3 regions of the Acinetobacter sp. GRABPA_MV_2 genome follow, and region 3 is predicted to be linked to each of the others. Evidence: predicted binding sites of a transcription regulator. Region 3 holds the regulator's gene; each other region holds the start of a gene.

Region 1 (10,180 bases), on a different contig from region 3:
TAAAAGGTGCGTTCATTTGTTGTGCTCCGTGGTATGTTCTTGAACGATTTAAATGATAATCATTATCGAATAGATCTGTCAATGAGATTTTTAAGATTTTATAAAATGATAAAATTTGCTTACACTTGAGAAAAGTTTTAGAGAGTAAAAAGATGCCCAAACCAATAGTCGATGTCGCTATAGCAATCTTGATCCATCGTGGAAAAATATTAGTTGGATGGCGCGAAGAGCAGCAACATCAAGGTGGAAAGCATGAGTTCCCTGGAGGGAAGGTTGAGCAGGGTGAAACGCCAGAAGAAGCCTGCCGCCGTGAAATCTATGAAGAAGTGGGTATTGGTTTAAAAGATTGGCACCAGTTTGATTATATTCACCATGAATATGATGACATCATTGTTAATTTACATTTATTCCATAGTTATGTGCCTGATCAACTATTAAATCTTATTCATCAACCATGGGCATGGTATACACGTGAACAGTTGCTTCACCTAAACTTTCCAAAAGCCAATAAAGACATCATAACAAGGCTATACTGGCCTCATCTCATCAAAATTAGCAATACACTTAAACCTGTAGAAAACAGTGATGCCTTATTGTATTGGCGTATAGAGGATGAATTTGGCCCGCGAGAAGTAGAGCAACTAATTGCCTTAAATGAAGGGCAACGATCAAATTTAATTATAAATGTAGATATTTGGCAGCAATTAAGCCCTGAATTACAAAAACAGATTAAGACCGTTCATTTAAAACAATCTCAACTCATGAATTTGCATAAAGGCGATTTAACAGTGGGCGTACGTTATATTGCTGCTTGTCATGATGCTGTTTCTTTAAAGCAAGCTCAGCAAATTGGCTGTGATGCTGTTTTTGTAAGTCCTGTAAAACCAACTACGACTCATCCAGAAGCTGTGGCATTAGGTTGGGAACGTTTTAGTGATCTCGCTCAAAATAGCCAGATTCCGGTTTTTGCATTAGGAGGGGTGCATCCAGACGATTTAGCCACTGCGCAGCAGCATGGTGCATATGGCTTAGCAGGTATTCGTAATTTCTAATAAGAAAATAAAAAGTATTAAAAGCTAGAGAGCTTTTAATGCTTGCTGTGCTTCTTGAACAGTTTTTTGATTATTGCGTTGTTGCCCAGCTTTTAAGATGACTAACCATAGCTGCTTTTTCATTGGCTGACTTTGGGCAAAACTCAAACCACGTCTTGCTAAAGACTCAGCATTAGAATATTGCTGTTTATGATTTGCCGTAAGCGCAAGAAATAAATAAGTCTCAGCTGCTTGTGGTGCTAAACGCTGTGCTTGAAGCGCATAGCGTTCAGCCTCTGACCATTGCTGATTTTTATAAGCCTGCTGTGTTTTTTGCATTAAAACTTTAAATGCGGGTAATTGGCTTCCGTCATCATTAAAGCGTTGCGGTTTTTTTTGCTGAGGAACAATCACTTGTAAGCTTTTACGTTGAATTTCCGGATGATCATAAGGTGTAATTTTTACACCAGATGAGGACTCGGACTTCTTCTTTTCAGAAACAGGAGGTGTTTTCTCTTTTGGAGCTGAATGATCTGGTAAAGTTGTACAGCCGACCATAAGTACAGCACCAATATAAAAAACACCTTTCTTCAACATATCCTAATTTCCTGTTAACGCTTAGTTGTTATAACTACCACTTGAAATGATTCGTGTGTTATTCGACAGATCTTGTTCCATCTGGTTTTCACTTTCACGAATATAACTGTCGGTATTATCATCCTGAGAATCAGGAATTGTGTTATCACTTTGTGGCGTATATGTTGGATCAACTTGATAATAAGGTGCTCCACATGGCGTAGCACGGTGCGGAACCGTATGCGTTAGCATCGGAATATACATAGCACCATCACATGCCTGAGCAGATAAATCACCCGTTGCACGGTCAATCCACTGCCACTGTACTGTGTCTGGTTGGCGTAGGTTTACAGGCGTTTGACGTAATTGTTTCATCACATTAATCCATACTGGCAATGCACCAGATGAACCTGTTAATCCAGTCACTTTGTTATCATCTAAACCTAACCACACTACAGCAACGTGGTTACCTGAGTAGCCCGCAAACCATGAGTCACGTGTATCGTTAGTCGTACCTGATTTACCCGCCAATTTTAAAGCTGGAGACAAGCTATTATAAGCTGCGCGACCAGTACCCGAAGACATGACCTGTTGTAGACCATAATTCATGATATAGCCAACAGATGGATCAATGGTTTGTTGAACATTCAGGCCATAACGGTCAAGCAGGCGACCATTCGCATCTACGACAGATCGAATCGCGCGAGTCGGATATTTAAAACCACCTGTAGCAAAGTTCTCATAAATTCCAAGAACCTCCATTGGTGACATATTGACTGCCCCAAGGAAAATAGAAGGGTAGGCAGGAATGGTCGACTCAACACCAAACTTTCTTAAGTTGTTGGTAAATGTTGACAAACCAAACTCTTGACCCAAGCGTACAGCAGAGAGGTTATATGAATTTGCCAAAGCTTCACTCAGGCTGACTACACCATGTCCGCCACCACTGTAGTTTTTAGGTGTCCAGCTTTTGCCACCATCTACAGGGACACTAATCGGTGCATCTTCAATTTGGGTTGCCCAGTTGTAACGCCCAGATTCAATAGCACTTAAATAAATCACAGGTTTTAATAAAGAACCGACTTGGCGTTTTGCATCTACAGCACGGTTAAAACCAGTAAAGTCTTGTGTAGAACCAACAGCAGCAACAAGCTCGCCGTTTTCTGGATGTGCAATCAGTACAGCACCTTGTAAATTTTTCAAACGTGATGGGTTACTGTTTGCTAAGCGCTCTACAGAAGCTTTAAACGCATTTTGAACTTGAGTTTGAGTAATTGGGTCTAAAGTTGTAAAAATACGTAAGCCCTGATTAGTTAAATCACTTTCTTGATATTCTGTACGTAATTGACGACGCACAATATCTAAAAAGTCAGGGAATTTTGCAGGGCCTAAACTTGGTTTGCTTAGCACATTTAAAGGACGTGCAATTTCATCTTCATATTCTGCTTGAGTTAAATAACCCATTACACGCATGTTATTTAACACGGTATCGCGACGTTTTTTTGCACCTTCAGGATTTTTCCATGGGTTATACAAAGAAGGGCCTTGCACTAAACCGACTAAATAAGCTTGCTGTGCGACACTTAGCTCACGTAACGGTAAACCAAAATAAAATTGAGAAGCCAAACCATAGCCATTAATTGAGTAGCTACCATTTTGGCCTAGATTCACTTCATTTAAGTAGGCTTCTAAAATTTCATCTTTGCTGTAATGCAGCTCAATGAGTAAAGCCATTAATGCTTCATTAACTTTACGTTTGAGTGTGCGTTCAGGTGTGAGGTAGAAGTTTTTAACTAATTGCTGAGTCAGGGTTGAACCACCTTGACGTTTACCACCTGTGATATTACTCACCAATGCACGAGCAGTACCACGAATTGAAATACCGTGATGATGATAGAAATTACGGTCTTCTGTTGAAATTAAAGCTTCAATAAGTGGTTTAGGGACATTATTCAGTTTAATGAGAACACGGTCTTCATTATGTTGAGGGTAGATCCCGCCAATCAGAAGTGGCTCCAGTCGTGCAACACCAGTTGAAGAAGGTTTTGTACTTCGAACTTCAGCAACCTGATCATTTGCAAAACTTAACTCTAGTACTTGTTCGGGCTCAACACTGTCGCCGTAATCAAAACCACGCGTGTGGATATACATATTGCTACCCTGAGCAACATAGGTTCCAGACTTGTCATAATTACTTGAAGTTTTGTAACCCAAGAGTTTTAATTCTTGAGTGAAATTTGCTTGGGTAATAGGTGCGTTATTATAAATTTCCAAAGGACGTGCAAACACTTTGGCGGGAATATCCCACCGTTGTCCTTCAAATTTTTCACGGATAATATTATCTAAACGAATCAGATAGATACTAAGAGCAATAAAAGCACCAATGACCAAAATGGAAAAAATTAGTGCAAAGAAACCGATACCACGTTCAAACTTCATAAAAATGAGATAAAACCCTAACAATGCCTGTAATGATGCGATAGCTTGTCATCAATTTGCAATGATAAAACTGTGAATAATTGGAAAACTTAGATTGAATTTTACAGCATCTTGTTGTTATGTTTTTTTAAATTAATCAGGTTAATGTTATTATAGCCAAGTATCGCAGCGGAGCTTACTCATTCGTGCAAATTTCACATAAGTCCTTCAGAAACGTCGGGTTAATCGGTCGACCAGATAAATCATCAGTAGTAGAAACACTATGTTTAATTCATGATCATTTGTTGAACCTAGGCTTAAACCCCATTTTTGATCAGGAAACTGCTGAATTAGTGCCTTATGATCATGCACAAATTGTAAGTCGTCATTTATTGGGTGAAGTTGCTGATTTAGTCATAGTTGTTGGAGGCGATGGTTCTTTACTCCACGCTGCTAGAGCTTTAGTTCGCTACAATACGCCTGTTATTGGTATTAACCGCGGGCGGTTAGGTTTTTTAACTGATATCAAACCTTCAGAAGCCATTTTCAAACTTGACCAAGTACTTCAAGGGCATTTCCAGCTTGACCGCCGTTTCTTACTTGAAATGGAAGTAAGAACAAATGGTGAAGTCATTTATGACGCCATTGCTTTAAACGATGTGGTTTTGCACTCGGGTAAATCAGTACACATGATTGACTTCGAACTTAATATTGATGGTCAATATGTTTACCGCCAACATAGTGATGGTTTAATTGTTTCGACTCCAACCGGATCAACGGCTTATGCATTGTCAGGTGGTGGCCCAATTTTACATCCAAGTATGGATGCTATTGCATTAGTTCCAATGCATCCCCATACATTGTCATCACGTCCCATCGTCGTTGGTGGTCAAAGCGAAATTAAAATCGTTATTCGCGAAAATCGGGTATTACCAATGGTGAGTGCAGATGGACAACATAGTGTCTCGCTCAATGTTGGAGACAGTTTACACATCCGTAAACACCCATTTAAACTAAGTTTATTGCATCCGCCAGGTTATGATTTCTATATGGCCTGCCGTACCAAACTTGGTTGGAACCAAGATTTTGAATCTTTTCAAAGAGATGAATCATGAATATTGAACAAATGCTATCTGTTTTAAACCCTGAAATTGTGGAGCGTTTAAAAACAGCAGTAGAAATTGGTAAATGGCCAAACGGCGTTGTTTTAACTAAAGAACAACGTGAGACTTGTATGCAAGCTGTAATCGCTTGGGAGTTGAAGAACTTACCAGAAGATCAGCGTAGTGGTTATATTGACCGTGGTACAAAAGAAGAAGGCGAAGAATGTGATGATGATCATCACAAGCATGAACCAGAGTTTAAACCGATTCGTTTTGTTTAAAACTTAATAAGACAGAAAAATTATTTTTTGTTATTCCATACAGCCTTATATAGCATGTTTTTCATAAGTTATAGCATATAGGCTTTTATTACTTTTGAAGGATCAAAAGTAACCAAAAATCCTTTGTATCACTGACGATACTTCCTGTATCGCAGTGATACGGTCGACATCCATGTCGACCTTCACGATAGCATTTGTTAACTACGAATTAAGATTGCTTAAATTTCGTGTATCCCATAACACTTTTGCTTTTTGCATCGCTTCTTCAAAATTAGCAACAACGCCCATCGTATATAGCGCGATTCCGATGGTTTCTGTTACGGCCATTTCGCCATATTCATGATGCTGCTGACCAAGCCATACTGCTTTAAATGTTGCTAAATCTAATTCTTCTTCAATTGGGCTTCGCTCAGGTGTGAGCTTTGGTAACTCATGTTCATAAAGCTCACCATTTTTAATACCACAAATGAGTGTCTTAGCATCTGGATTTCGTTCAAATTCACCACCTTCACCTTTAATGACGGCACTATTTTGATAGCCTAAGCGTAACGCACTATGTTGATGTGAAGTTCTATAAGCAGGGTGGAATATTGCTTGTAAGGTAGCCTTAGCGTTAAAAGGATTAATTAAACGAGCCAAAGTATGAATAGGTGAACGCAATCCCATGACATTTCTTAGAGATATCAAGTCGCTTAAAACTGGTGAAATCACATCTAGTGGTAAGTAAGCGAAATTTTGCTCTACTAATTGTGCACTAGCTTCTTGTTCAGAATGACAAATTTGATAACCAAGATATTCTAAGACTTGCTCTGTATAAACACGGTTAAGCGTGTGACCTGACGCACCATGCATAACAATTTTATGGCCATGCTGGGCAAGCGTAAGGGCGGCTAACAAAAACCATGGATAGTGTTTTCGCTTACCTGCATAAGATGACCAATCTAAATCGACTTCTAAAGGCTCAAAATGAAGCTGATCTTTGGTCGCTTGCACAAACCCTGCAAGTTCATCAATCGATTCTTCTTTAACCCGAAGTAGCATTAAAAATGCACCTAGCTGTACATCTAGCACTTCACCTTTTAAAATCATGGTAAAAGCTTGATAGGCTTCTTCATAGCTTAAAGAGCGAGATCCGGTTTTCCCCTTACCTAAAATACGGACATATTGAGCAAAGGGATGTTCAGCATCTTTATAGATATTACGTTTAGTATTCATCGTAGTTCAAAACAATAAAAATGATGGGATGTAGGCAGCTCAAAATGAAATGTCCACAAGTATTTAATCAATATGACATAAAAAACTGCTGAAAAAATATCAAAAGTGTTTCTCATACTAAAGTCTTAAGGCTACCTGAGTGTTTTTTATGCGTATTAGCTAAAAAATTAACCGAATCGTTATTTAATTCGAGTACACTTTCTCGTGCTTTTTTGAGCACTCATATCATAATTTTATGTGATTCTCCTATATCTTCAGCTTTTTATTGAAAAAGTAAGAGGTTATTTCTAGCTACTCATAGTGGTTAGAAACTTCAGGTATTCTCCTGTTTTAGAAAACAGCTATTTTGTTTTCATTGAGGTAGTAGGAAGGTTTTTTGTTCACAAAAAACCATTTCCCTTTTGCGGTGTTAATGTGAAAGGTTAGGGCTGTGTATTCGTAAAGAATAGACGTTTCATTTTGGTATTTCCAACGGACTTGGAAATATAGATTGAAGTAAAGTTATGGCTAAAAAACCGATTTATAAATCACTTTATTTTCAGGTGATTATTGCGATTATTGCGGGTATCTTGGTAGGGCATTTTTCTCCAAGCTCAACGCAAATTGTCAATGGTGTCGAACAGCATATTCCGGGGTTAGGTGAAAAACTCAAGCCATTAGGTGATGCCTTTATTCGTTTGATCAAGATGATCATTGCTCCAGTTATTTTCTGTACCGTGGTAAGCGGTATTGCTGGCATGGAAAGCATGAAGTCAGTCGGAAAAACTGGCGGCGTTGCGTTGTTATACTTTGAAATCGTTTCAACAATTGCACTTCTAATTGGCCTTGTTGTAATTAACATTGCTAAACCGGGTGTAGGGATGAATGTTGACCCTACCACTCTCGATACTTCGGGCATTCAAAAATACGTCAGTTCTGGTGAGTCACAATCTACCATTGATTTCTTAATGCACATCATCCCTGATACGGTGGTTGGCGCGTTTGCAAATGGTGAAATCTTACAAGTCCTTCTTTTTGCAATTCTCTTTGGTTTTGCTTTACATAAGTTAGGTGATGCAGGACGTCCAGTTTTAAAATTTATTGATCAAGTTGCACATGTGTTCTTTAACATTGTGAATATGGTCATGAAATTGGCTCCGATTGGTGCATTCGGTGCAATGGCATTCACTATCGGTAAATATGGTGTTGGTTCACTCGTACAATTAGGGCAGCTCATTATCTGCTTCTATATTACGTGCTTACTCTTTATCTTCTTAATCTTGGGTACAATCAGCCGTATTAGTGGATTCAGTATCCTTAAGATGATTCGCCTGATTCGTGAAGAGTTATTAATTGTACTTGGTACATCTTCTTCTGAATCTGTTTTGCCTCGCATGTTACGTAAACTTGAAATTGCAGGTTGTGAAAAATCTGTAGTTGGTTTAGTTATCCCAACAGGTTATTCATTTAACCTAGATGGTACGTCAATTTATTTGACTATGGCTGCAATCTTTATTGCTCAGGCAACAAATACACAGCTTGATATTCAACATCAGATTACTTTGTTATTGGTACTCTTAATTTCATCTAAGGGTGCTGCAGGTGTAACAGGCTCTGGCTTTATTGTTATGGCTGCAACTTTATCTGCTGTAGGGCATATTCCAGTGGCAGGTCTGGCATTGATTTTAGGTATTGACCGTTTCATGTCAGAAGCCCGTGCATTAACTAACCTTGTTGGTAACTCATTAGCAACGATTGTTGTTGCTAAATGGGTCGGTGCTTTAGATAAAGATAAGCTAAATGATGCTTTAAACAATCCAGATGAAGTCGACAGAAAAATGATGGAGCAAAAAACTCCTCAAGTCGCTGAAGGTTTAGATTAATTCAAATAAACCTATATAAAAAAGGAAGCTTTGGCTTCCTTTTTTATTGGCTGACTGAAAAGTACAGTTTTAATGAGCAGCTATGCCATGACAGTTGCTAAAAAAATGATTAGCATGCAGAGCAATGAGATTAGATAAAACAATAAAGCTGAAGGAAAATATTATGTTGGCATACGATGCAGATTTAGAATTATTCCGTGATAATTTTAAACGTTTTATGAATGAGCATATTGCTCCACATTATGACCAATGGGAACGCGAAGGAATCATGCCACGTTCTGTCTGGAATCAACTGGGCGAAAATGGCTTTTTATGTGTGGATGTTCCAGAAGAATACGGTGGTTACGGCGTACCAACCTATTATTCATTAATGTTGGTTGAAGAATCGGCACGTGCTGGTTTTTGCGCATTATCAACAGCGATTTCTTGCCACTCTGAAATTGCTGCACCATACATTTTACACATTGGCACAGAAGAGCAAAAACAATATTGGTTGCCGAAAATGGTAACAGGTGAGGTGGTTGGTGCTATCGGTATGACTGAACCTGGAGCAGGTTCGGATTTACAATCAATGCGTACTAGCGCCATTTTGCAAGATGATCATTATTTATTAAATGGCTCAAAAACTTTTATTTCAAATGGACAGCATGCTGATCTTGTTGTGCTTGCAGTAAAAACTGATCCTCAAGCGCGTGCAAAAGGTGTTTCATTATTATTAGCTGATACTCATCTAGAAGGCTTCAAAAAAGGCACAAATCTAGACAAAATCGGTCTGCATTCTCAAGACACATCTGAGCTGTTTTTTGACAATGTTAAGGTTCCTAAAAACCAGTTACTCGGTCAAGCTGGGCAGGGTTTTGCTTACTTAATGCAAGAGCTACCGCGTGAACGTACGGCCATTGCTTCTACCGCAATTGGGGCAATCCGCGGTGCAATTGATTTGGCAACCGCTTATGTAAAAGAGCGTCATGCATTTGGTCAACCCATTTCACAGTTCCAAAATACGCGTTTTGTTTTAGCACAAGCAAAAATTGATGAGCTTGCTACAGCTGCTTTTTATGAGAGAAACGTTGCTCTATATCAAGAAGGTAAGCTTGATGTGGAAACAGCAGCGGCGCTTAAAAGTTTCAGCACTGACATGCAAATGAAAGTCGCAGATAACTTGCTGCAACTCTTTGGTGGTTATGGTTATATGACTGAATATCCAATTTCACGTTTCTTTGTAGATGCACGTATTCAACGTATTTACGGTGGTACAAATGAAATTATGAAAGAAATCGTAGCGCGTGGATTAATTGGCAAAGCCTAATTAAATAGATTTAAAAAAGCCTACCTTTTAGTAGGCTTTTTTATATTACCTATTTGTTAGTTTGATGAATGACAGGATAGTCTTGTTGTTTCGGTAATTGCTGTAATGCATGATTCATCTTTCTTAAAAACTCATCAGCTTCATCTTGATGAAATGAATCTTCGGTGTATTTACTACGTTCTTGAAAGACGACACCACAACCCGTTATTTTCATATTTTCAGGATTAAATGACCAGTCATTTGGATTCTTTAAGTTAATGTTTAAATCACTTTCACAGCTTTTCCATAAACGTGAAAACTCATTTGATAATTCTGCTTTAAATCCTCGTGTTGGATAGACTGAAAATCCTTTCATTTCGGGATTAGAAAACTGTATAAACTTGTC
Region 2 (10,180 bases), on a different contig from region 3:
CGCGCATAATGGACCGGTATATATGCGTTTATTGCGTGGTCAAGTTCCATTAGTACTCGATAAATATAATTACCAGTTTAAATTGGGTAAGGCACAGGTGATTAAACCCGGTAAAGACTTACTCATTATTTCGACTGGTTTATTGACCATGCGTGCGCTTGAGGCAGCCGAAGAACTTGAAAAAGAGGGCATTGAGGTTTCAGTGCTACATGTACCTACGATTAAACCTTTAGACGAACAAACTATTTTGGATGAAGTCGCTAAAGGTGGCCGACCTGTTTTAACTGCCGAAAATCACTCAGTCATTGGTGGGTTAGGCGAAGCAGTCGGCTCACTATTTCTAAGAAATGGACAACATCCTCGTTTTGACATGATTGGTTTGCCAGATGCATTTTTAGATGCAGGGGCATTGCCCACTTTGCATGATCGCTATGGTATTTCAACTGAAGCAGTTAAAGAGAAGATTAAGGTACATTTGAAGTAAAAGATTAAATTTTCAAATTGAAAAGGGCGTGATGGATTTCCTTCACTCCCTATTTTTTTAATCAGGTTTATTTATATCAACTTAAGCAATCGAATCATCTAAATTCGGCGCCAACCAACGTTTCGCTTCATCCAGTGTCCAACCTTTACGTTTTGCATAATCTTCAAGTTGGTCTTGAGAGATCTTGCCCACGTTAAAGTATTCACTTTGTGGATGAGAATAATAGAAACCACTTACTGAAGATGGCGGCATCATTGCAAAGTGCTCAGTCAGTTTGGTGCCGATTTTGTCGGTAGAACCTAACCAGTCAAACAACACTGCTTTTTCAGAGTGCTCTGGGCAAGCAGGGTAGCCCGGTGCAGGGCGAATACCGACGTATTTCTCTTTAATCAGTTCTTCATTGCTGAGCTGCTCATCAGCTTTATAGCCCCAGAACTCTTTACGAATGCGTTCATGCAAGTGTTCTGCAAAGGCTTCAGCAAAACGGTCAGCCAATGACTGAACTAAGATTGCAGAGTAGTCATCACCTTTAGCTTTGTATTCATTTGCCAGTTCTTCTGCACCAAAAATCGATACAGTGAATCCGCCTAAGTAGTCTTGTTGCTCACGGTCATTACGAATGTAATCTGCCAAAGACAAGTTTGGTTTACCTGTCACTTTGTCAGATTGCTGACGTAAGTGCTCAAAAGTATGCGTAACATTTTGACCCGCTTCATCAAATACGCTCACTGTGTCTGCATTAGTGCGCTGTGCAGGGAACATACCGAATACGGCACGAGCATCAAAACGATTGTTGTCGATAATATCTTTCAACATCGCTTGAGCTTGGTTATACAAATCTGTTGCAGCCTCACCAACCACTTCATCTTCTAAAATTTTCGGGAATTTACCTGCCAAGCTCCAGGAAATGAAGAATGGTGTCCAGTCAAAATACTCTACAAGCGTTGCAAGAGGATAGTTGGTGAGGACTTGTGTTCCCAAAAGATTTGGTTTTGGTGGTACATAGCTTTCTTCAATTTTAAAACCGTTTTCAACTGACTCAGCATAGGTCAACTTTGCAGCTTTTGGTTGCTTATTGGCTAAGCGCTCACGAATCTTGGCATATTCGGCACGGTGTTCTGCGATGAAGTTTCCACGCATTTCAGGAGAAAGTAGGGTGGTTGCCACACCAACTGCACGTGAAGCATCGGCAACATAAATCACCGCATCGTTTTGATACTGAGGATCAATTTTTACTGCTGTGTGTGCTTTAGAAGTAGTCGCACCACCAATCAATAAAGGAATGTTAAAACCTTTGCGTTGCATTTCTTTCGCAACAAAGACCATCTCATCTAAAGATGGGGTAATCAGACCTGACAAGCCGATGATGTCACATTTTTCATCAATTGCAGTTTGCAAGATTTTCTCGCAAGGGACCATCACGCCAAGGTCAACAATGTCGTAACCATTACAGCCGAGTACAACACCTACAATATTCTTACCAATATCGTGTACGTCACCCTTAACAGTTGCCATCAGGACTTTACCTTTAGATTGGCTACCTGTTTTTTCAGCTTCAATGTACGGGTTGAGCCAAGCCACAGCTTGCTTCATAACGCGTGCAGATTTCACAACCTGTGGTAAGAACATTTTGCCTGACCCGAACAAGTCACCAACCACGTTCATACCGTCCATTAAAGCGCCTTCGATTACATCTAAAGGACGTTTGGCTTTGAGGCGAGCTTCTTCGGTATCTTCATCAATGTAAGTCGTAATACCTTTAACTAAAGCGTATTCAAGACGTTTTTCGACTGACTCATTACGCCATTCAAGGTTCTCGGCTTCTTTGATAGCACCACCTTGTCCGCGGTATTTTTCCGCAACTTCAAGTAGTTTCTCGGTTGCAGCCTGACCAGACTCACCTTGGTTTTGGTTTAAGATGACATCTTCAACTGCTTGTTTTAGCTCGGCTGGAATATCATCATAAATTGCCATTTGGCCAGCATTCACAATACCCATGGTCATGCCTTGCTTGATGGCATGGTATAAGAACACAGAGTGGATGGCTTCACGAACAGGCTCGTTACCTCGGAATGAGAACGAAACGTTCGATACACCACCAGAAATCATGGCGTGAGGTAAGTTCTGTTTAATCCAACCTGTGGCCTCAATAAAATCGACGCCATAGTTATTGTGCTCTTCAATACCTGTTGCTACTGCAAACACGTTCGGGTCAAAAATAATATCTTCAGCAGGGAAGCCAACATCGTTAACCAAAATGTCATATGAGCGTTTACAGATTTCACGCTTACGTGCAGCAGTGTCTGCCTGACCTGTTTCGTCAAATGCCATGACAATAATCGCAGCGCCATATTGACGGCACAGGCGAGCTTTTTCTACAAACTCGTCATAACCTTCTTTTAAAGAAATCGAGTTAACAACGGGTTTACCTTGTACACATTTTAAGCCAGCTTCAATGATTTCCCATTTTGATGAGTCAATCATAATTGGTACACGTGAAATATCTGGTTCAGAAGCCACAAGGTTTAAGAAATGCACCATCGCATTTTGCGAATCGAGCATCCCTTCATCCATGTTAATGTCGATAATCTGTGCGCCAGCTTCCACTTGTTGCTGTGCAACTTCTAAAGCTTCAGCAAAGTTTTCTTCACGGATTAAGCGTAAGAATTTTTTCGAACCTGTAACGTTAGTACGTTCACCCACGTTAACGAACAATGAGTCATCATAAATATTAAATGGTTCTAAACCACTCAAACGGCATGCAGGTACAGTTTCAGGAACTTGACGAGGGGCAATATCTTTTACCGCATTGGCAATCGCACGGATATGATCAGGTGTTGTACCACAGCAACCACCAGTAATATTAATTAAACCGCTTTCTGCAAATTCTTTTAAGAATGCTGCAGTTTGCTCTGGTGTTTCATCATATTCACCAAAAGCATTTGGTAAGCCCGCATTTGGGTGCGCTGAAACAAAGGTATCTGCGACATCGGAAATGGTTTTTACGTGAGGACGCATGGCATCTGCACCAAGCGCACAGTTAAAACCAATCGATAGCAAGTCACCATGACGTACAGAGTTCCAGAACGCTTCGGCAGTTTGACCTGTTAAGGTACGACCCGATGCATCGGTAATGGTCCCTGAAATCATAATTGGTAATTCGCGACCAATCTGTTTAAAGACTTCTTTTACCGCAAAAATCGCAGCTTTACAGTTTAATGTGTCAAATACGGTTTCAATCAAAATGATATCTGCACCGCCTTCAATCAACGCATGAGTCGCTTCAATATAGTTTTCTTTTAGCTCATCAAAGGTAATGTTACGAAAGGCAGGGTCATTTACATTAGGTGAAATTGAACAAGTACGTGATGTTGGCCCAAGCACGCCTGCAACAAAACGCGGTTTATCTGGAGTCGAATACTTCTCACACGCTGCTTTGGCCAAACGTGCTGCTTCACGGTTAATCTCTGGAACAAGATCTTCCATGTGGTAATCCGACATAGAAACACGTGTGCCGTTAAAGCTGTTGGTTTCAATAATGTCTGCACCAGCATCAAGATAAGCTTCATGAATACCTTGAATGATTTGAGGTTGTGTCAGAACCAAAAGGTCATTGTTACCTTTTAAGTCATGTGCCCAATCGGCAAAACGCTCACCACGGTAGTCAGCTTCTTCCAATTTATGGCGCTGGATCATAGTTCCCATTGCACCATCAATAATCAGAATGCGTTTAGCAAGAAGCGCTTTTAGGGTGGCAAGCGTAGACATAGAAAACCCCGATCTTTTATATGAATTTAAAAATGCGGCGCTATTGTAACAGAATAGTTGCGCAATTGATGACCTATAACGACCCATCATTCATTGTAATAGATTCATTAAAAAACGGCTTTTATGACAAATGAAGACTGTTTTTTCATCAAATATTCATAAAATGATCATGATGTTGAAATATTTCATCTCCAATATTCGGTTTTATGACAGTTGCGGTGTTTAAAAAGTATTCGTTTAGGTAATTTTTTAGATATTTTTGCTTCAAAAATAGTCATAAAATAGATGGGTGGGGGTTTATGTAAATTATTGTATTTAAATAAAAAAATAAAAATCATAGAGGAAAGGTGCATCAAATGAGGTCAAAATGTGAAAAATTGACTTCATCAGGCGCCGCTTTGTCATATAATTGTCATAATTTAATTTAAGAATACAGAGGATTTTTTTATCCTCTTACCGTCTGCATGAATTCTAATCTACCCCCTGTTTCGGATTCAAAACTTGCGGCAAACCTGCAAGTCAAATCGACGAATGTACATGTCCCGACACCTAAGTTTTTTATGCCGGTGTTTCTGACGATTATTGTTGCAACACTTATTTATATTGGATTTCAGGTGAGTGCGGATTTAGCGCATGTACCACCTTTGAGTCTTTATTCAGTTATTCTTTTATCAACTGCACTCTTGATTGCTTTAGGCTTTGAGTTTGTAAATGGCTTCCACGATACTGCAAATGCAGTGGCAACAGTGATTTACACCAATGCTTTACCAGCACCAGTTGCAGTCATGTGGGCTGGTTTTTGTAATTTCCTTGGGGTAATGGTTGCAAGCGGTGCAGTCGCTTACGGCATTATTGCATTGCTGCCTGTTGAACTGATCATGAATATGGGTAGCGGTGCAGGTTTCGCAATGGTTTTTGCATTGTTGCTCGCTGCAATTCTTTGGAATCTTGGTACATGGTTCTTAGGAATTCCTGCGTCTAGCTCTCATACTTTGATTGGTTCAATCTTGGGTGTGGGCATTATGAACCATCTATTGAGTGCATCGACCGGCGTAACGACCAGTGGTGTTGATATGGATCAGGTGATTAAAGTCGGTAAGGCATTATTATTTTCACCTTTAATTGGTTTCGCTTTTGCAGCGATTGTATTCTTGTTGGTTAAAACTATTTTTAAACGCCAAGTAGAATTATTCCAACCACCGGAAGGTAATAAACCACCACCAGCAATCATTCGTGCAATTTTGATCTTTACCTGTACAGGTGTAAGTTTTGCACATGGTTCTAATGACGGTCAAAAAGGTATGGGACTCATCATGCTGATTTTGGTTGGTCTGGTGCCATTGGCTTATTCATTAAATAAAAATCTTGATACACAACAAGTTCAATCATTCCATCAGCTTTCTTCTCAAACTGCCGTATTGTTGAAGCAAAATCAGCCAGAATTAACTGATGAAAAAGCACGTGTTATTCTGACTAAATATATTCAAACTAAACAGCAAACTCCAGAAGTCGTGCCTGCATTGGCAAGTATGACTGACCACTTGGGTGAGCGAGTTTCTAGCTATAACAACTTAAAAGATATTCCTGAAGCTGCAATTAGTGAAATTCGTAATGATATGTATTTAAGCACCACGACGTTTAAGCGTTTGGATAAAGCAGATGCTTTACCAAAAATGGATGACTCACAGAAAAAGCTTGTGAAAGAATACCGTAGTAGCTTAGATTCATTCTTACAATACATTCCGACTTGGGTAAAAGTAGCTGTTGCTTTAGCACTTGGCCTAGGCACAATGGTTGGTTGGAAACGTATTGTTGTGACTGTAGGTGAGCGTATTGGTAAGCATCACATGACTTATGGTCAAGGGATGTCTGCTGAACTTGTTGCAATGAGTACAATTGCAGCTGCTGATGGTTTAGGTATGCCGGTTTCAACAACACATGTTTTAAACAGTGCTGTTGCGGGTACGATGGTGGCGAATAAATCAGGTTTAAACTTTAATACAGTTAAAACAATTTTATCTGCATGGGTATTTACTCTTCCTGCAACAATCTGTTTGTCAGGTGGTTTGTACTGGTTATTCTTGCAGTTTGTATAAAAGCATTTAAAAAATTAAAGCCACTGTGAACAGTGGCTTTTTTATTTGTTTAGTTTTTAAAGTTGAGACTATTTTTCATGTACATTCATCTATAAATTAATAAGTTGCTATAGGCCATCAAACAGCTTTATAGGTTGGGCTTAAAATTTTATATCAGGATATATTATGAATGCGGTTCAAATAGATCAGCTAAAACAACAATTTCCACTTATTGAAACACTTCAAGCCTATCAAGAAACATTTTGGTTTACACCTCATCGATATCTTTTAAAAGAAGCTTTAGAAAAAGTTGGACTAACTGCTAAGGACGTAAGTGAAGCAGAAGCAAGACTAGCGCGTTTCGCACCTTATTTGGCAAAGGTGTTTCCCGAAACTCAAGCGCAACATGGAAAAATTGAATCAGATATCGTTGAAATTGCTCATATGCAACAAGCGCTTTCTTCAGCAAAACAAGTACAACTTAATGGAAAATTCTGGCTGAAAAAAGATAGTCATTTACCTATTTCAGGCTCCATCAAAGCACGTGGTGGCATTTATGAAGTGCTCACACATGCAGAAAAACTTGCCATGCAGGCGGGGCTACTCAAACCAGAAGACGATTACAGTAAACTCGATCAAGATGCATTTCGAACATTTTTTTCTAAGTATCAAATTGCGGTAGGTTCTACAGGCAACCTTGGGCTTTCTATAGGCATTATGAGTGCCAAACTCGGCTTTAGAGTCACTGTTCATATGTCGGCTGATGCTAGACAGTGGAAAAAAGACAAACTACGTTCACTCGGCGTTAACGTTGTAGAATATGCCAGTGATTACGGAGTAGCTGTTGAAGAGGGACGAAAAGCCGCAGAGCAAGATCCACATTGCTTTTTCATTGATGATGAGAACTCAACAACATTATTTTTAGGTTATGCCGTTGCAGGAATACGCCTAAAACAGCAATTTGAGCAAAAACAAATTAAAGTCGATGCTGAACACCCTTTATTTGTTTATTTGCCGTGTGGCGTCGGTGGTGGGCCTGGTGGGGTGAGTTTTGGACTAAAACTGGCTTTTGGTGAGCATGTACATTGTATCTTTGCCGAACCCACACATTCGCCGTGCATGTTACTTGGTGTCCACACAGGTTTGCATGATCAGATTTCAGTTAATGACATTGGCATTGATAACGTTACTGCGGCAGACGGGCTTGCGGTAGGGCGTGCTTCAGGTTTTGTCGGACGTGCTATGCAACAGTTAATTGATGGCTATTACACCATTCATGATGAACGTTTATATGAGCTTATTGCGCTTTTAAATCAAACTGAGAATATTCAGCTTGAGCCTTCTGCGGCAGCAGGTATGATGGGGCCGTATTATGTTCAGACGACTCCTGCTTACTTGGCTTTACACCAGTTAACAGCTGAGCAGTTGCAGCAGGCAAATCATGTGATATGGGCTACCGGGGGCGGTATGGTGCCGCCTGATGAAATGCAAAAATATCTATCACACTTTCAACGTAAATAAAGACATATTAGAAAAAAGCCCAATTCTAGGATTGGGCTTTAATCAAATTATTTTTTAGATGATTTTCTAAAAGGGAGTTTTTCTGTAGCAAAACCATAAATTGCAGCGAAAGGTAGGGCAGTCCGTGCTAAATAAGCGACACGCCATAATCCACCGTGGTTGGCACCTTCCATCATAAGTTCAAGCGGATGATCCAGTACAGTTTCAGGATTCGCTACTGAAGACTCATTTCTTAAGTCATGAATCCAGAGTGCTGCCATAATGGCATTAGTGGTTTCAGGACTAAATGCTTCTACGTCAAAAAGCTCTGCGCCATTAAAAGCAGCTTTCAATAGTGGATTTTTAGTTACTGAGTGAGTCGTTGTCGATGGAGCAATATTAATGCTAACGCGTTGGCCTTGATGGCGAGCCAAAATAGCACGCCATTGTTGAATACGTTTTGCCAAAGCATAGTTTGGACCTTGTTCAACCACTAAACAGTCTGCAATACCATAAGTTTTGCCATTCTCACACTTAATCAAGTCTTGGTATGGTGCTTGAAAAAAACGATTGAGCGAAAGTGTAGAAACACCTTTCACTGCCAATTTTTGCATTTTTGTGCGGGATTTAAATTTTTGTTGTGCGGCCTCGGCAACTTCTTTAGGTACTGCATAAACATCAGTTGGGGTGCACATAAACATAAGGCTTGTATCGGGCTTATGCTCGCTCACGAATTGCATGATGCTATCCATCGCCATGGAAACACGTACATGCTTTTCACCATCTAAATAGGCGATTGCTGCCAAATCTAATTTTTGTGGAAACTGAACCAACCACTGTGCAATTTCAGGTAGTTGAGTGAGTAAATTTGCTCCCAACTTATCTTTTAATTCAGAGGCTTTTGCTGATGAATTCACTTGCTCTACAGTTGGTGCAATGAGAGTAGCATTCCCTTGTTGAATCGTATTTAAAATTTTGCTCCAAACTCGTGGGTTTGGTAAATCTACTGCAACAATATTCGCTTTCCATTTGGCTAACCAAGGCAGTGGTCCTGCTTCTGAGGCTGCACCAAATAACACCATTGTACGGTCAGATAAATCGAACCATTCAGGATGAGCAATAGCTTCACGAAGTGCTTTTGCATGGCTTGGCTCAACAATACCAGTCTCTTCCCAGCGTTGAATTTGGTCCAGTAAGCTTTGTCCACTCAGCTTTTGTCCTTTATAAGGAACATACCACTCCGGTGCTGCATCACTTTCACCTTTAAGTTTTACTGTATAAAGCGGCTTGGATGAAGCAATATGAACGGCATCTTTTAAAAGGTAATGTTTACCATCACGATAATAATCAAAAATATGGTGAGCTTTATGCAATCCTTGCTTCGCGATAGTAATGGGGTTGTTGATATTAGAAATCCCTTGTTTAACAAGTGCTTTAAAATATACAGGATAGTTTTTTCGCCAGTTTTTTTCATTCAACACTTGTTGTGCGGTTTTATTATCTACAATAGATAGGGCCTCCGACAAAATCTCTTGACCTGTAAGAGATGTACTTTGTTTTTTTGTTGAGGCGTTTACCGGAAATTGCAGACCTTCGACTTGACTTGTGCTGGACATAAAATATCTCGTTTATACGACTGGGTTAATATACAGATGTATACATTATCTATGCCAATGAAAGGAAACGAGTGGCAATAACTGACAAAATAATATTGATTATTTATGTGATGAAACGTGAAAGAGAAACTTATTATGATAAATTCATCTCATTTTGGTCTTAATTTTTTTCACATTTTTAGAACATTTTTATAGACTTACGTTACATAAATGTTTATTTTGTATTAAGCAAATACATCGGTTTTAGCCTGAAGGTAAAATGTTCAAAATGTATCAATAATAGAGATACAGAAATGATTAAAAACTAGACTTTTTTCTTAAGGAATAAGGAAAGTCGGACGGAATAAGAAAGAATTGGGGTGAAACTAGATAGAAGACAACGTAAGATTGTCTTTTAAAAATCTTGGGGATATGGTGACTTTTTTACACCATAATTTTCTAGTTTCATCCCATCTATTTTTGGGTTGGAACCCTCCATTTTTAGTATTCAATTCAGTACAGGATTGAATTCTATTTCTTTAGAGTAACTTAAAAATTACTTTAAAAGAGCCTATGCTTAGCAACGCCCTTTTTTCGCTTGTCCTGGTGGGCAAAAGTCTCCCGGATGGTTATGATGAGGTGAATCGGGATCAATCACAATACTACCATCGGGCGTGTGGACTGCACATGCTGATAGTGACATTGTAAAAATTGCTGCGGCACAAAGAAGTAAAGTTTTCATCTTGTTCTCACTTTTT
Region 3 (10,180 bases):
GGAATGCATCAAGAATTTTTGCATCACTACCAATCAATAAACGGCGTTTATTTTTCAAAACAGCATCCAAGATTTGACGGGCAGCTTCTTCTGGAGGAGTACGAAGTAGCTTGTCAAAGTTTTGAATCGATTTAGTCGGGTCCATACCTAAACTAGTCAAACTGTCACTCATTTTTGCAGCTTTAGCAATATTGGTACGAATTCCCCCTGGATGTACGCACAAAGAACTCACGCCACTTTTTTCAATATCCAACTCTTGGCGCAATGACTCGGTAAAACCACGTACAGCAAATTTGGTTGCATTATAGCCAGACTGTGTAGGTTGGGCAGTCAGACCAAATAAGCTCGAGATGTTAATAATGTGTCCATCTTGAGTTTGCTTAATGAACGGTAAAAATTCTTTCGTACCGTACACAACACCCCAGAAGTTAATTCCAACAATCCATTCTAAATCTTCGTAGGTCGCACCTTCGACAGTTGAACCTAATGCAACGCCCGCATTGTTAAAAATCAGGTTAACAGAACCGTGATCTTGCACAGTTTCTTGTGCCCACTGCTTTACTGCTTCACGATCAGATACATCAAGCTTTTTGGTGGTAACAGTAATATTACTGTATGGCTTTAAAAGCTCGACAGTTTGTTGTAATCCTTTTTCATTAATATCACTCAACGAAAGATGGCAGCCTTGTTTTGCCAAAAGAATTGCTAACTGTTGCCCAATGCCAGAACCCGCGCCCGTAATTGCAGCGACTTTGTTTTTAAAATTTTTCATTGTCCATCCTTTGTTTTTCGATATTTGCACAGTCGGTTCATTGCATGTGCAGTTCAGACATCTTCAATATAATTTTGACAATATTCATTGTCAATATAGTACACTGTAATTTCAGATAGAATGGCACAATTCTTCTGAGGGCTTTATCATAGTGAGCATATTTGGCCAAAACCTATAAATTAGGACACCATTCTTTAGGAAACGACTTATTTATGGCGACTAACGACTCAACCAGTAAAAAGAAAACAAAAAGTGTGAGTAAAGAACGTCAGTTCAAAGGGTTATCTCTATCTGAACGTAAAGAGGCACGCCGTGAAAAACTGATTGAAGCAGGTATTGCGACCTACGGAACGCTCGGTTTTTTTTCAGTGACGGTAAAAGATGTTTGCCAAGAGGCAAAACTCACAGAACGTTATTTTTATGAATCATTTAAGAAGAGTGAAGATTTATTTCAAACCATCTTTTTAAAAATGATTGAAGAATTACAGCAAAATCTGATGCAAGCCGTGATTAAAGCTGCACCCGATCCAGAAAAAATGGTCGATGCGGGTTTAAGAGCACTGCTGACCACCTTAAAAGATGATCCAAGATTAGCTCGTATCATCTATGTCGATGCCGTTTTGGTACAAGAATTACATAATCAAGCCACCATTCAAGAAACGCTTGCGCAATTTGATCGCATGATTCAGGCCTTTGTTATGCTAACCATGCCGCAAATTCAACACCATGAAAATGAGCTCTCTTTAATCGCAACTGGCTTGAATGGATATGTCACCCAAATTGCGATTCGATGGGTCATGGGAGGATTTGAGCAGTCTCTTGAGCAGGTTTTAACCGCATGCCGTATTGTTTTCTTATCCCTATTAGCCCAAGTTTCAAAATAATATTAAAGTTTTTTGACAGCTAATAATCTAAAAAACCGGTTAAGCAATTATGGTAATAACCCATTGAATGAATTTAAGAAGTTTAAAGTTTATATGTCATCATTTGGTCATGCCTTTGCCTTGGTTTTGTCACAAATTATTGCTAAATTCAATTTTATAGACTTTTCTGCAATGAAATTGTCATAATTAATCTTTGTAATAAGCCTGTCATAACTACAAAACGGTTCACCGTTAAATCTATAGGATATTGCGCTGTGAAAGATGACTATATTTTAATTGTCGATGATGAGCTCCCTATTCGTGAAATGATCCATACTTCTTTGGACATGGCAGGCTTTCAGTGTTTACAGGCTGAAGATGCCAAACAGGCTCATCAAATTATCGTCGACCAACGTCCGGCGCTTATCTTGCTTGATTGGATGTTACCTGGAGGCGTAAGTGGTGTCGATTTATGTCGCCGCTTAAAACGTGATGAGAACCTAGCAGAAATTCCAGTGATTATGCTCACCGCTCGTGGAGAAGAAGACCATAAAGTACAAGGTCTTGATGCGGGTGCAGATGATTACATGACGAAGCCTTTCTCAACACGTGAACTGGTTTCACGTATTAAGGCAGTTCTACGTCGTGCGAATGCATTAAGTGGTGAAAAAACAATTGATGCCAATGGCTTAATTCTTGATCCTGTAAGCCAGCGTGTTAGCTTTGGCAACAGCATTTTAGATATGGGCCCAACTGAATATCGCTTACTTGCATTTTTTATGACCCATCCAGAGCGTGCATATACACGTGCCCAGTTGCTCGATCAGGTATGGGGCGGTAATGTATATATTGAAGACCGCACTATCGATGTGCATATCCGCCGTTTGCGTAAAGTCTTAGAACCTTTTGGTGTTGACCGATTTGTTCAGACTGTACGTGGAACTGGCTACCGTTTCTCAACACGTGCAGATTTAGCCGCAGGTTAACCAAGATTTATGTATGAACCTTACCCCGTCCCTGAACAGGTACGTGAACAAAAACTTTCTCGTTACAGTAGTTTATGGACGTTTGCCAAACAAGATTTACGGCTTTTATTATTTTTTCTAATTATTGCCGGTTTAGTCGGTTTAGGTGTCGGGTATTTCTGGAGTTGTATTTTTATCGCCTTCGTGGTGTTTTTTACACTCCAGTTGCGTTCTTTATATCTGGTCAATGACTGGATTGCCAATAAACCTTATGATGTGCCTCCAAATCTTAACGGGATTTGGGGTGCATTATTATTTAATGTTTACCGTGCTCAGCGTCAGGAACGAATTGTTCAGGCCGAAATGGTCGGTTTAATTGACCGAGCACAATCTTCCTTAGTTGCCCTTGCTGAGGCCGTAGTTCTAATTGATGATCAACATCAAATCGAATGGTGGAACCCAGCCGCAGAGCGTTTATTAGGGATTAGTCCACTTGACCGTGGCCGAAACCTCTTAACGATTTTACGTCAGCCGACCTTTATTGAATATTTTAACAATATTGATCAGGCACCCGATGGGATTAAACTCCATTCCAATTTTGATGATGACCGTTATGTACAGGTTAAGCTCACTCGATTTGGTGGAGAAAGTCGTTTATTAGTAGCTTACGACGTGACTCGTATGCATAACCTTGAGCAAATGCGTAAAGACTTCGTCGATAATATTTCACATGAACTTCGTACACCACTAACCGTGCTGAGTGGTTATATCGAAACCTTTACAGATCAGGAAGATATTAGTCCACGCTGGAAACGAGCCTTTGATCAAATGCAATCACAAACCAAGCGTATGAATGCTTTGGTCAATGATTTACTGCTATTATCGAATTTAGAAAATAACAAGAAAATTGCGAAAAATCAGATTATTGAAATGCCGAGTTTAATGAATCAATTATTTGATGATGCTCAGGCCTATAATGCCGATTATGGACATACGCTCAATTTACACATTGATAGCCACTGCGACCTGATTGGTTCCGACATGGAAATTGCCAGCGCATTTAGTAATTTAATTACCAATGCCATCAAGTACACGCCAAAAGGTGGAACCATTACCATAGGCTGGCATGATGATGGCGAACATGCTTACTTTAGTGTACAAGACACGGGCATCGGAATTAATCCTAAACATTTACCACGCCTGACTGAACGCTTCTATCGTGTGGACAGCGACCGTAGCCGTCAAACAGGTGGTACAGGTTTAGGCTTAGCAATTGTAAAACATGTGCTTATGCAACACGGTGCGTATTTAGATGTGCAGTCTAAAGAAAACGAGGGATCAACATTTACCGCAGTTTTTCCAAAAGAAAGACTATATAACATGACCTAAAACTATTCCCTGCACATACAAAAAAGCCGACTCATGAAAAGTCGGCTTTTTTGTATTATTTAAAATAATTTACTTAAAATTAGAGCAATACGATTTTGTCTGATTTTTCTCAATTACGTTTAAAAAACTAGTGGCAAAAGTATTGCTCTGGCGTAATGCATCACGATGGTCTCCGCCATCAATCGTTTGATATATAGTTGGTTTTTTTAATTTACATAACTGCTGATAATAAGCAGATGTGCCTCTAGGGTCGACTAAATGATCTTTAGAACCTTGAACAATCATTAACGGCACAGTCGGCACCATATTTTCAATGGACTGTTGTTTTAGATAAGCCAGAAGAGGTTTTAAGTCTGCATTAGGCAGAAATATGCTAGAAGGAGACTTCTTCAAATCAGATTGAAGTTCAGATAAACAGCGACTGCGCGCTTGAGTTAGCACCGCATTCATTTCTGCACTGACTAAGTTTTCAAGAACAATACTTGGTTCTGCTGCTTGTGCTCCCAATAACACAATCGGGAAAAAAGCGGCCACACTAGGTTCTGGGTTCGGATTAGTTTTCACATATTCTGCAATGCCTTCATATTGATAGCCGCCTGGCGCAAGAGCAATTGCCCCTTTTAAATCTAGTTCAGGTGCATCTTTTTGACCATAGGCAGACACTGCAATTGCCGCAGCCCCACCTTGACTGTGCCCCATCACCAACCACTGTTTATTAAAGCTCTTGGGCTTAAGCAAATGCAATGCACGCACTGCATCGACAACCGTATGTAGTTGGCTCTTTGCATTCATATAAGGATGCCCGTCCGGTGTACCTAAGCCCTGATAATCAGGTGCAACAACTGCATAGCCACGGGCAAGCCAACCATCTAAAGCTTTGGAAGCAACCTCTTGATATGAGTGAACTGGTCCACCCACATAGTCACCCGAAGGTGCACAAGTATCAGCAACTCCTGTCGTACCATGCGCCCAAGCCAGTATCGGCCAGCCATTTTTTGGTGGTGTTCCTTTCGGTAATAAAATAAAAGCTGATGCCACAATGGGCTCGCCCTGAATACCTCGACTACGATAATTAACCAACAAGCGCTGATCTGCATGAGGAAATAAATTTGTCACATCTTGTTGTGCTATAGAGAGTATTGAGCCTGGTTTTTCGCTCACAATTTGCTTACCCAAATCGGTAATTTGAGCAGCCATAGCAGAGCCAGACACCAAACAAATACTGCTAAATAAAATTTTAAAAAAAGAATTACTTTTTTTAATCAAGGGATTACTCCTCTATTATTTACATTACATCTATTTAAATAATTAATTTATAAAATATAAATTACCATAGAATCTTCTATATTTATATTTAACTCAAAATAATTTACATTTATATATAGTCTATTAAAATCTCATTAAATATATTTTAAAGAAATGTATTATAAATATCGTTGCAAAAATTAATCCAATTTCAATAATAAAAAATATATGCTGATATTTTCTTAATTACTATAGTGATTAAAATGTCAAAACAAAAATTTATACCCTACCTGATTTTTCTTATTCTCGGTTCTCTATCTATCCATAGTTTTGCAGACGTACAAGTCTATGGTCCGGGTGGGCCCGCACCCGCCATGAAAGAAGCCGCCAAACAATTCACCAATAAAACTGGCATAGCAGTCCATGTGACTTCTGGTCCTACTGCTCAATGGTCTGAAAAAGCGAAACTAGATGCAGATGTTATCTATAGTGGTTCCGAAGCCATGATGTCTGATTTCGAAAATACCTTTTCTGAGCAAATTATAAAAGACTCGGTGGAACCTTTATATTTACGCCCCGCAGCCATTTTAGTACGCAAAGGTAATCCTAAAAATATTAAAGGATTTAAAGACCTAGCTAAACCCAATATTAAAGTTTTAGTTACACATGGTGCAGGTCAAGTCGGTATGTGGGAAGATATTGCTGGCAGAACCGGAAATATTCAATTAACAAAAGCTTTTCGAAAGAATATTGCCACCTATGCAGCCAATACAGGGATTGCCAAGAAAAGCTGGGAAGAAAATAGCAGCTATGATGCTTGGTTAGTCTTTAATATTTGGGGAATCAGTAACCCAGATGTTGGACAAATTATCCCTATCGAACCAGAGCTAGTTGTCTATCGTGATACAGGTGTTGCATTAACCAAACATAGTCTAAAAGATGCTGAGGCTAAACGTTTTGTAGATTTTCTATCTTCACAGCAAGGCAATACTATTTTCAAAAAATATGGCTGGACTAAATAATTAAAAAGGGAGCGTTGCTCCCTTTTTAATTTTTAAAATTATTCACTCTAGTTCACTTAGAATATATTCGTTTCAAATTAAATATACGCCTGCGGCATATAAAGCACCGAGTATTAAACAAAAGGCTGAGCTGATATACCAAAATAAATCACTATTTCCCACAAATTTTGACTTTAACCATGGAAAAGCAAAACCACGGATAAGAAAAACCGCTGAAACAAGTGACAAAATAAGTTTAGTAAATGGTAATACCTGTATTCCCTTTGCTGCAAAGAAGGCATAAATAGCACATACAGTTAGAATTAACCCCACAGTTATAGCTGTAAAATTAGGATACCAGTGCCCTCTTTCAACCATATGGACAATACTTTTCCCCGCCCCTAAAAACCGAAAACCATTTGCTCCCCAGAACACACAAACAAAATGAAGTAATGCAGCACAGAATGTTAATAAAGCAGCAAGATATAGTAGAACGTTTGGAAGTGATTGCATTAGATTTTATACTAATAAATATGTGTGATATTTATTATACTTAATTATAAATTATATAATACTTATAAATAGTTAAGATAAGATTAACTTGGTATTTAATATTTTAAATACCAAGCTCAGATCATCTCAATTATTTACTTTCAAATTCTTTAAAATCAGCTTTTCTTATTTTTGCATGAATACCTTTGGTTTTATCTACTACTTGTGAAACTTCAAAATCAGTCGCGGCACTTAAATAGGCGTACGCTGTTGCTTCGTCAATACCGTATTCTTGGTTTAAGAAACGAATGGCTTCACGTGTAGATTTCTTCATCGCTTCATCAAGATCTTCATCAAGTCCCGGTGTAATCCAAAATTCAGCATTTTCAGCTAAAGGTTGTTTTAAATCTTTGCCCGGTATTTTGTCCTTACCTGCTTTGAGTAAGGTAAATTTGAGCGTGGCGCGGGCTGAAGCTTCTAGTGCCGTTAATGCCACTTCCCCATCGCCTTGCGCGAAATGGCTATCACCCGTATAGAATAATGCACCTTTAACCTGAACAGGATAATACGCGGTTGAACCTGCCCCTAGTTCATTAATATCAATATTTCCGCCATACATTGCAGGTGGTACAGAGTGAACAGGCTCAGATGTATTGGCTGCTACCCCCATAATTCCCATAAAAGGATACAGCGGAAAACGTATTGATTTACCAGATTCTGCTTTTAATACCCCTTCATATTCACCTTGTGCATTTTTTTCAATTGGGGTGAAAATCGATACATTTCCATAGCGTTCAGGATGTTCAGCCGATGCATTTTCTTGCTTCGCTTTTTTAGGAAACTCCCCGACTAAAGCCCCCTTACCATGTCGATTTGAAATCACACCGTAAGGAACACGCGGTTCAACTTTAAGTACTTCAACTTTCAAAATATCACCGGGCTGTGCGCCTTCAATGGCAACAGGACCTGTCACAATATGTGGCCCATCTTTATGAAAATCATGCTTTAAATTTGACTGTGTAATTGTTTTTGCATCTTCCAATATTTGATTAGAATTTACACCCTTCGATTTAAAGAACTTTTCAGCATTACGCCCCTGGTCTTCAAGCAAACCTTCATGAGAAACCGTATCGAATGTCACTACACTACCCGACGGAACAGTAAGCACGGGTTTAGCATCTCGATTTGGTAAATAGCCCCATGTAATGGTATTTAAAGTAGAGGGAACATAATAATTACCTTTATATTCGCCACTTTGAAGTTGAGTAGGCTGTTTTGAAATTTGATTTAAAACTTTAAAATCATTGGCATGGGTGAGTGAAATACAAAGTACAGATAAAACCGAAGCTGTCAGGCGTTTAACTTTTAACATGATTTCAGAACCTAAAAAATATGAAAGTTACAGTAAAGTCCTAAACAAGTAGCAAGCATTGTGCCAAGGCTAAAGTTGTGTAATATCAAAAAAGCGCTTCATGGTTATAAAAAATAAATAATTTTTTTAGATTTAATAACTTATCTTCAAATAAAATTAAAACCTCGACTTAAGTCTAACTTAAATATTTCATTCTATTTTTATTTATTAATTTTTAATCATATTAATATTTTTGCTCTCTTCAGATACATATTTATAGACTAGCTCATATAACGTACTCATTTAGATCACTTAATAATAATTATTTTTCTATATAATATAAATCCAAACATAGTTATATATTTTAATTTTATATAACTTAAATCAAAAAAATAAACCCTGAATAATTAAAGTCAGGGTTTACTTATTTTATAGTGGTTATATCTTTTACTAAACTGTATGTCCCATGCGCTCGCCCATTACAACCACAGACTCAGCTTTAAAACGTTGTTCCCATTCGATCTTATCTTTTTCAAATAAAATAACGGCTGTAGAACCTAAGTAAAAACGTCCAAGCTCAGCACCTTTCTCTAGCTTTAACTGATGATGCTGTAATTCGATACGACCTGAAGGTTTTACCTTGCCTGTTGCCACAGTTTCAATACCAGCAACAATCATCGCCCCCACTAGAACAACAGCCATACGGCCAAGTTCAGTATCAAACAAACACACCATACGTTCATTACGAGCAAATAATCCCGGTACATTTTCAGCAGTGACCTGATTTACCGAAAATAGCTCACCTGGCACATATAACGTTTCTGTTAAAGTACCTGCAAACGGCATATGAACACGGTGGTAATCGCGTGGTGATAAATAAACTGTCGCGAACTCACCATCTTGGAATGGTTGAGCAAGTTGTGGATCGCCAATTAATTTCTCTACAGAGAAACTTTGACCTTTTGCTTGAAAGACTTCACCCGCAGTAATTTTACCAATTTGGGAAATTGCGCCGTCCGCTGGTGACACAATACTATCTGCATTTTCATCAATTAGACGTACACCTTCTTTTAATGCACGGGTAAAAAAGTCATTAAAAGATTTATATTTCAGTGCATTGCCTTGTTCAGCAATCGATAAATCAATCCCATACTTAGCTTTAAACGCATGAATAACAGCGTTTTTTACAACTGGATTTTCACTCGCAGCAACTTTACCTACCACACGGCTCAATTGGTGCTGTGGTACAAGGTTTTGTGCCTTAATAAATAATTCTTTTTTTAATCGAGATGTGAAACTCACGAGGGTGATTCTCCAGTAATAATAGGACTATCGAGGCGATTGCCCCATTCACTCCACGCACCATCATAGGCTTTTGCTTCCCAGCCCAAGAGTCTAGCCAGAATATAGGCCAAACCGGAACGATGATGTGACTGGCAGTACACGACTACAGGTTGTTGTAAATCGAACCCAAGTTGTTCAAGGCGCTGCCGCGTGCGTTCAAGCGGATGCAATTTTAGATGATTTTGACGATTAAGTGCAGTACTCCATTCAAAATGGAGGGCATTTGGAATGTGACCGCCGCGTCGCGCTGCTAAACGGACACCACTATATTCATCACTCGTACGGCAATCCCATAGTTGCACACTTTCTTGTTCAACTTGTTTGCGCAACTCTTCATAGTTCACACGGAACTGAGCGGCATGTGATAAATCAATTTGAATTAAGTCTGTAACAGGAGAAACTTTTTCGACTTCTGCTGTAGTGGGTAAGCCTGCACCTAACCATGCATGGATACCGCCGTTAATTAAACTGGTACGGGTAAATCCTAGGCAATGCAAATTCCAGATTAAACGTCCAGCCCATGCCCCACCTTCATCGTCATACACTACAACATGATGATTAGGTGAAATATTCAATTTTTCAATAAGTGCTTGTAAACCCGCTTCATCCGGCAAAACACCAGTTGCTTCTTCATGCTGAGCCACTAACCATTTAGGCTGTAAATGAATGGCATGTGGAATATGGAGTTGTTCATAAACCGATGCACGGCTCAAATCTATAATGCGAATATATTCATTGCCTAAATAAGGCACTAATTC

What was found. Region 3 encodes PhoB, which activates phosphate uptake and scavenging genes when phosphate is short. Its sites were predicted from a motif close to TGTCATNAANCTGTCATAA; they were not measured.
Region 1: the regulator PhoB is predicted to act here: its motif matches at 4,093-4,111, upstream of ACXM0J_RS02795 (NAD(+) kinase).
Region 2: the regulator PhoB is predicted to act here: its motif matches at 4,652-4,670, upstream of ACXM0J_RS01260 (inorganic phosphate transporter).

What each region holds. Positions count from the first base shown of each region.
Region 1 is NZ_JBWZNA010000002.1:200,884-211,063, reverse strand. It holds gene hemP (hemin uptake protein HemP) at 1-16, opposite strand, end outside; gene ACXM0J_RS02810 (NUDIX domain-containing protein) at 153-1,052, shown strand; gene ACXM0J_RS02805 (tetratricopeptide repeat protein) at 1,077-1,628, opposite strand; gene mrcB (penicillin-binding protein 1B) at 1,650-4,046, opposite strand; gene ACXM0J_RS02795 (NAD(+) kinase) at 4,232-5,140, shown strand; gene ACXM0J_RS02790 (YeaC family protein) at 5,137-5,409, shown strand; gene ACXM0J_RS02785 (glycosyl transferase family protein) at 5,611-6,624, opposite strand; gene ACXM0J_RS02780 (dicarboxylate/amino acid:cation symporter) at 7,128-8,486, shown strand; gene ACXM0J_RS02775 (acyl-CoA dehydrogenase family protein) at 8,650-9,795, shown strand; gene ACXM0J_RS02770 (hypothetical protein) at 9,845-10,180, opposite strand, start outside.
Region 2 is NZ_JBWZNA010000001.1:268,409-278,588, forward strand. It holds gene ACXM0J_RS01250 (transketolase family protein) at 1-484, shown strand, start outside; gene metH (methionine synthase) at 566-4,252, opposite strand; gene ACXM0J_RS01260 (inorganic phosphate transporter) at 4,717-6,348, shown strand; gene ACXM0J_RS01265 (D-serine ammonia-lyase) at 6,514-7,848, shown strand; gene ACXM0J_RS01270 (hypothetical protein) at 7,896-9,443, opposite strand; gene ACXM0J_RS01275 (hypothetical protein) at 10,000-10,164, opposite strand.
Region 3 is NZ_JBWZNA010000015.1:82,794-92,973, reverse strand. It holds gene ACXM0J_RS13645 (SDR family NAD(P)-dependent oxidoreductase) at 1-772, opposite strand, end outside; gene ACXM0J_RS13640 (TetR/AcrR family transcriptional regulator) at 985-1,656, shown strand; gene phoB (phosphate regulon transcriptional regulator PhoB) at 1,911-2,621, shown strand; gene phoR (phosphate regulon sensor histidine kinase PhoR) at 2,631-3,989, shown strand; gene ACXM0J_RS13625 (alpha/beta fold hydrolase) at 4,059-5,255, opposite strand; gene ACXM0J_RS13620 (AcfC family putative adhesin) at 5,498-6,256, shown strand; gene ACXM0J_RS13615 (hypothetical protein) at 6,329-6,748, opposite strand; gene ACXM0J_RS13610 (acetamidase/formamidase family protein) at 6,879-8,099, opposite strand; gene asd (archaetidylserine decarboxylase) at 8,529-9,380, opposite strand; gene ACXM0J_RS13600 (sulfurtransferase) at 9,377-10,180, opposite strand, start outside.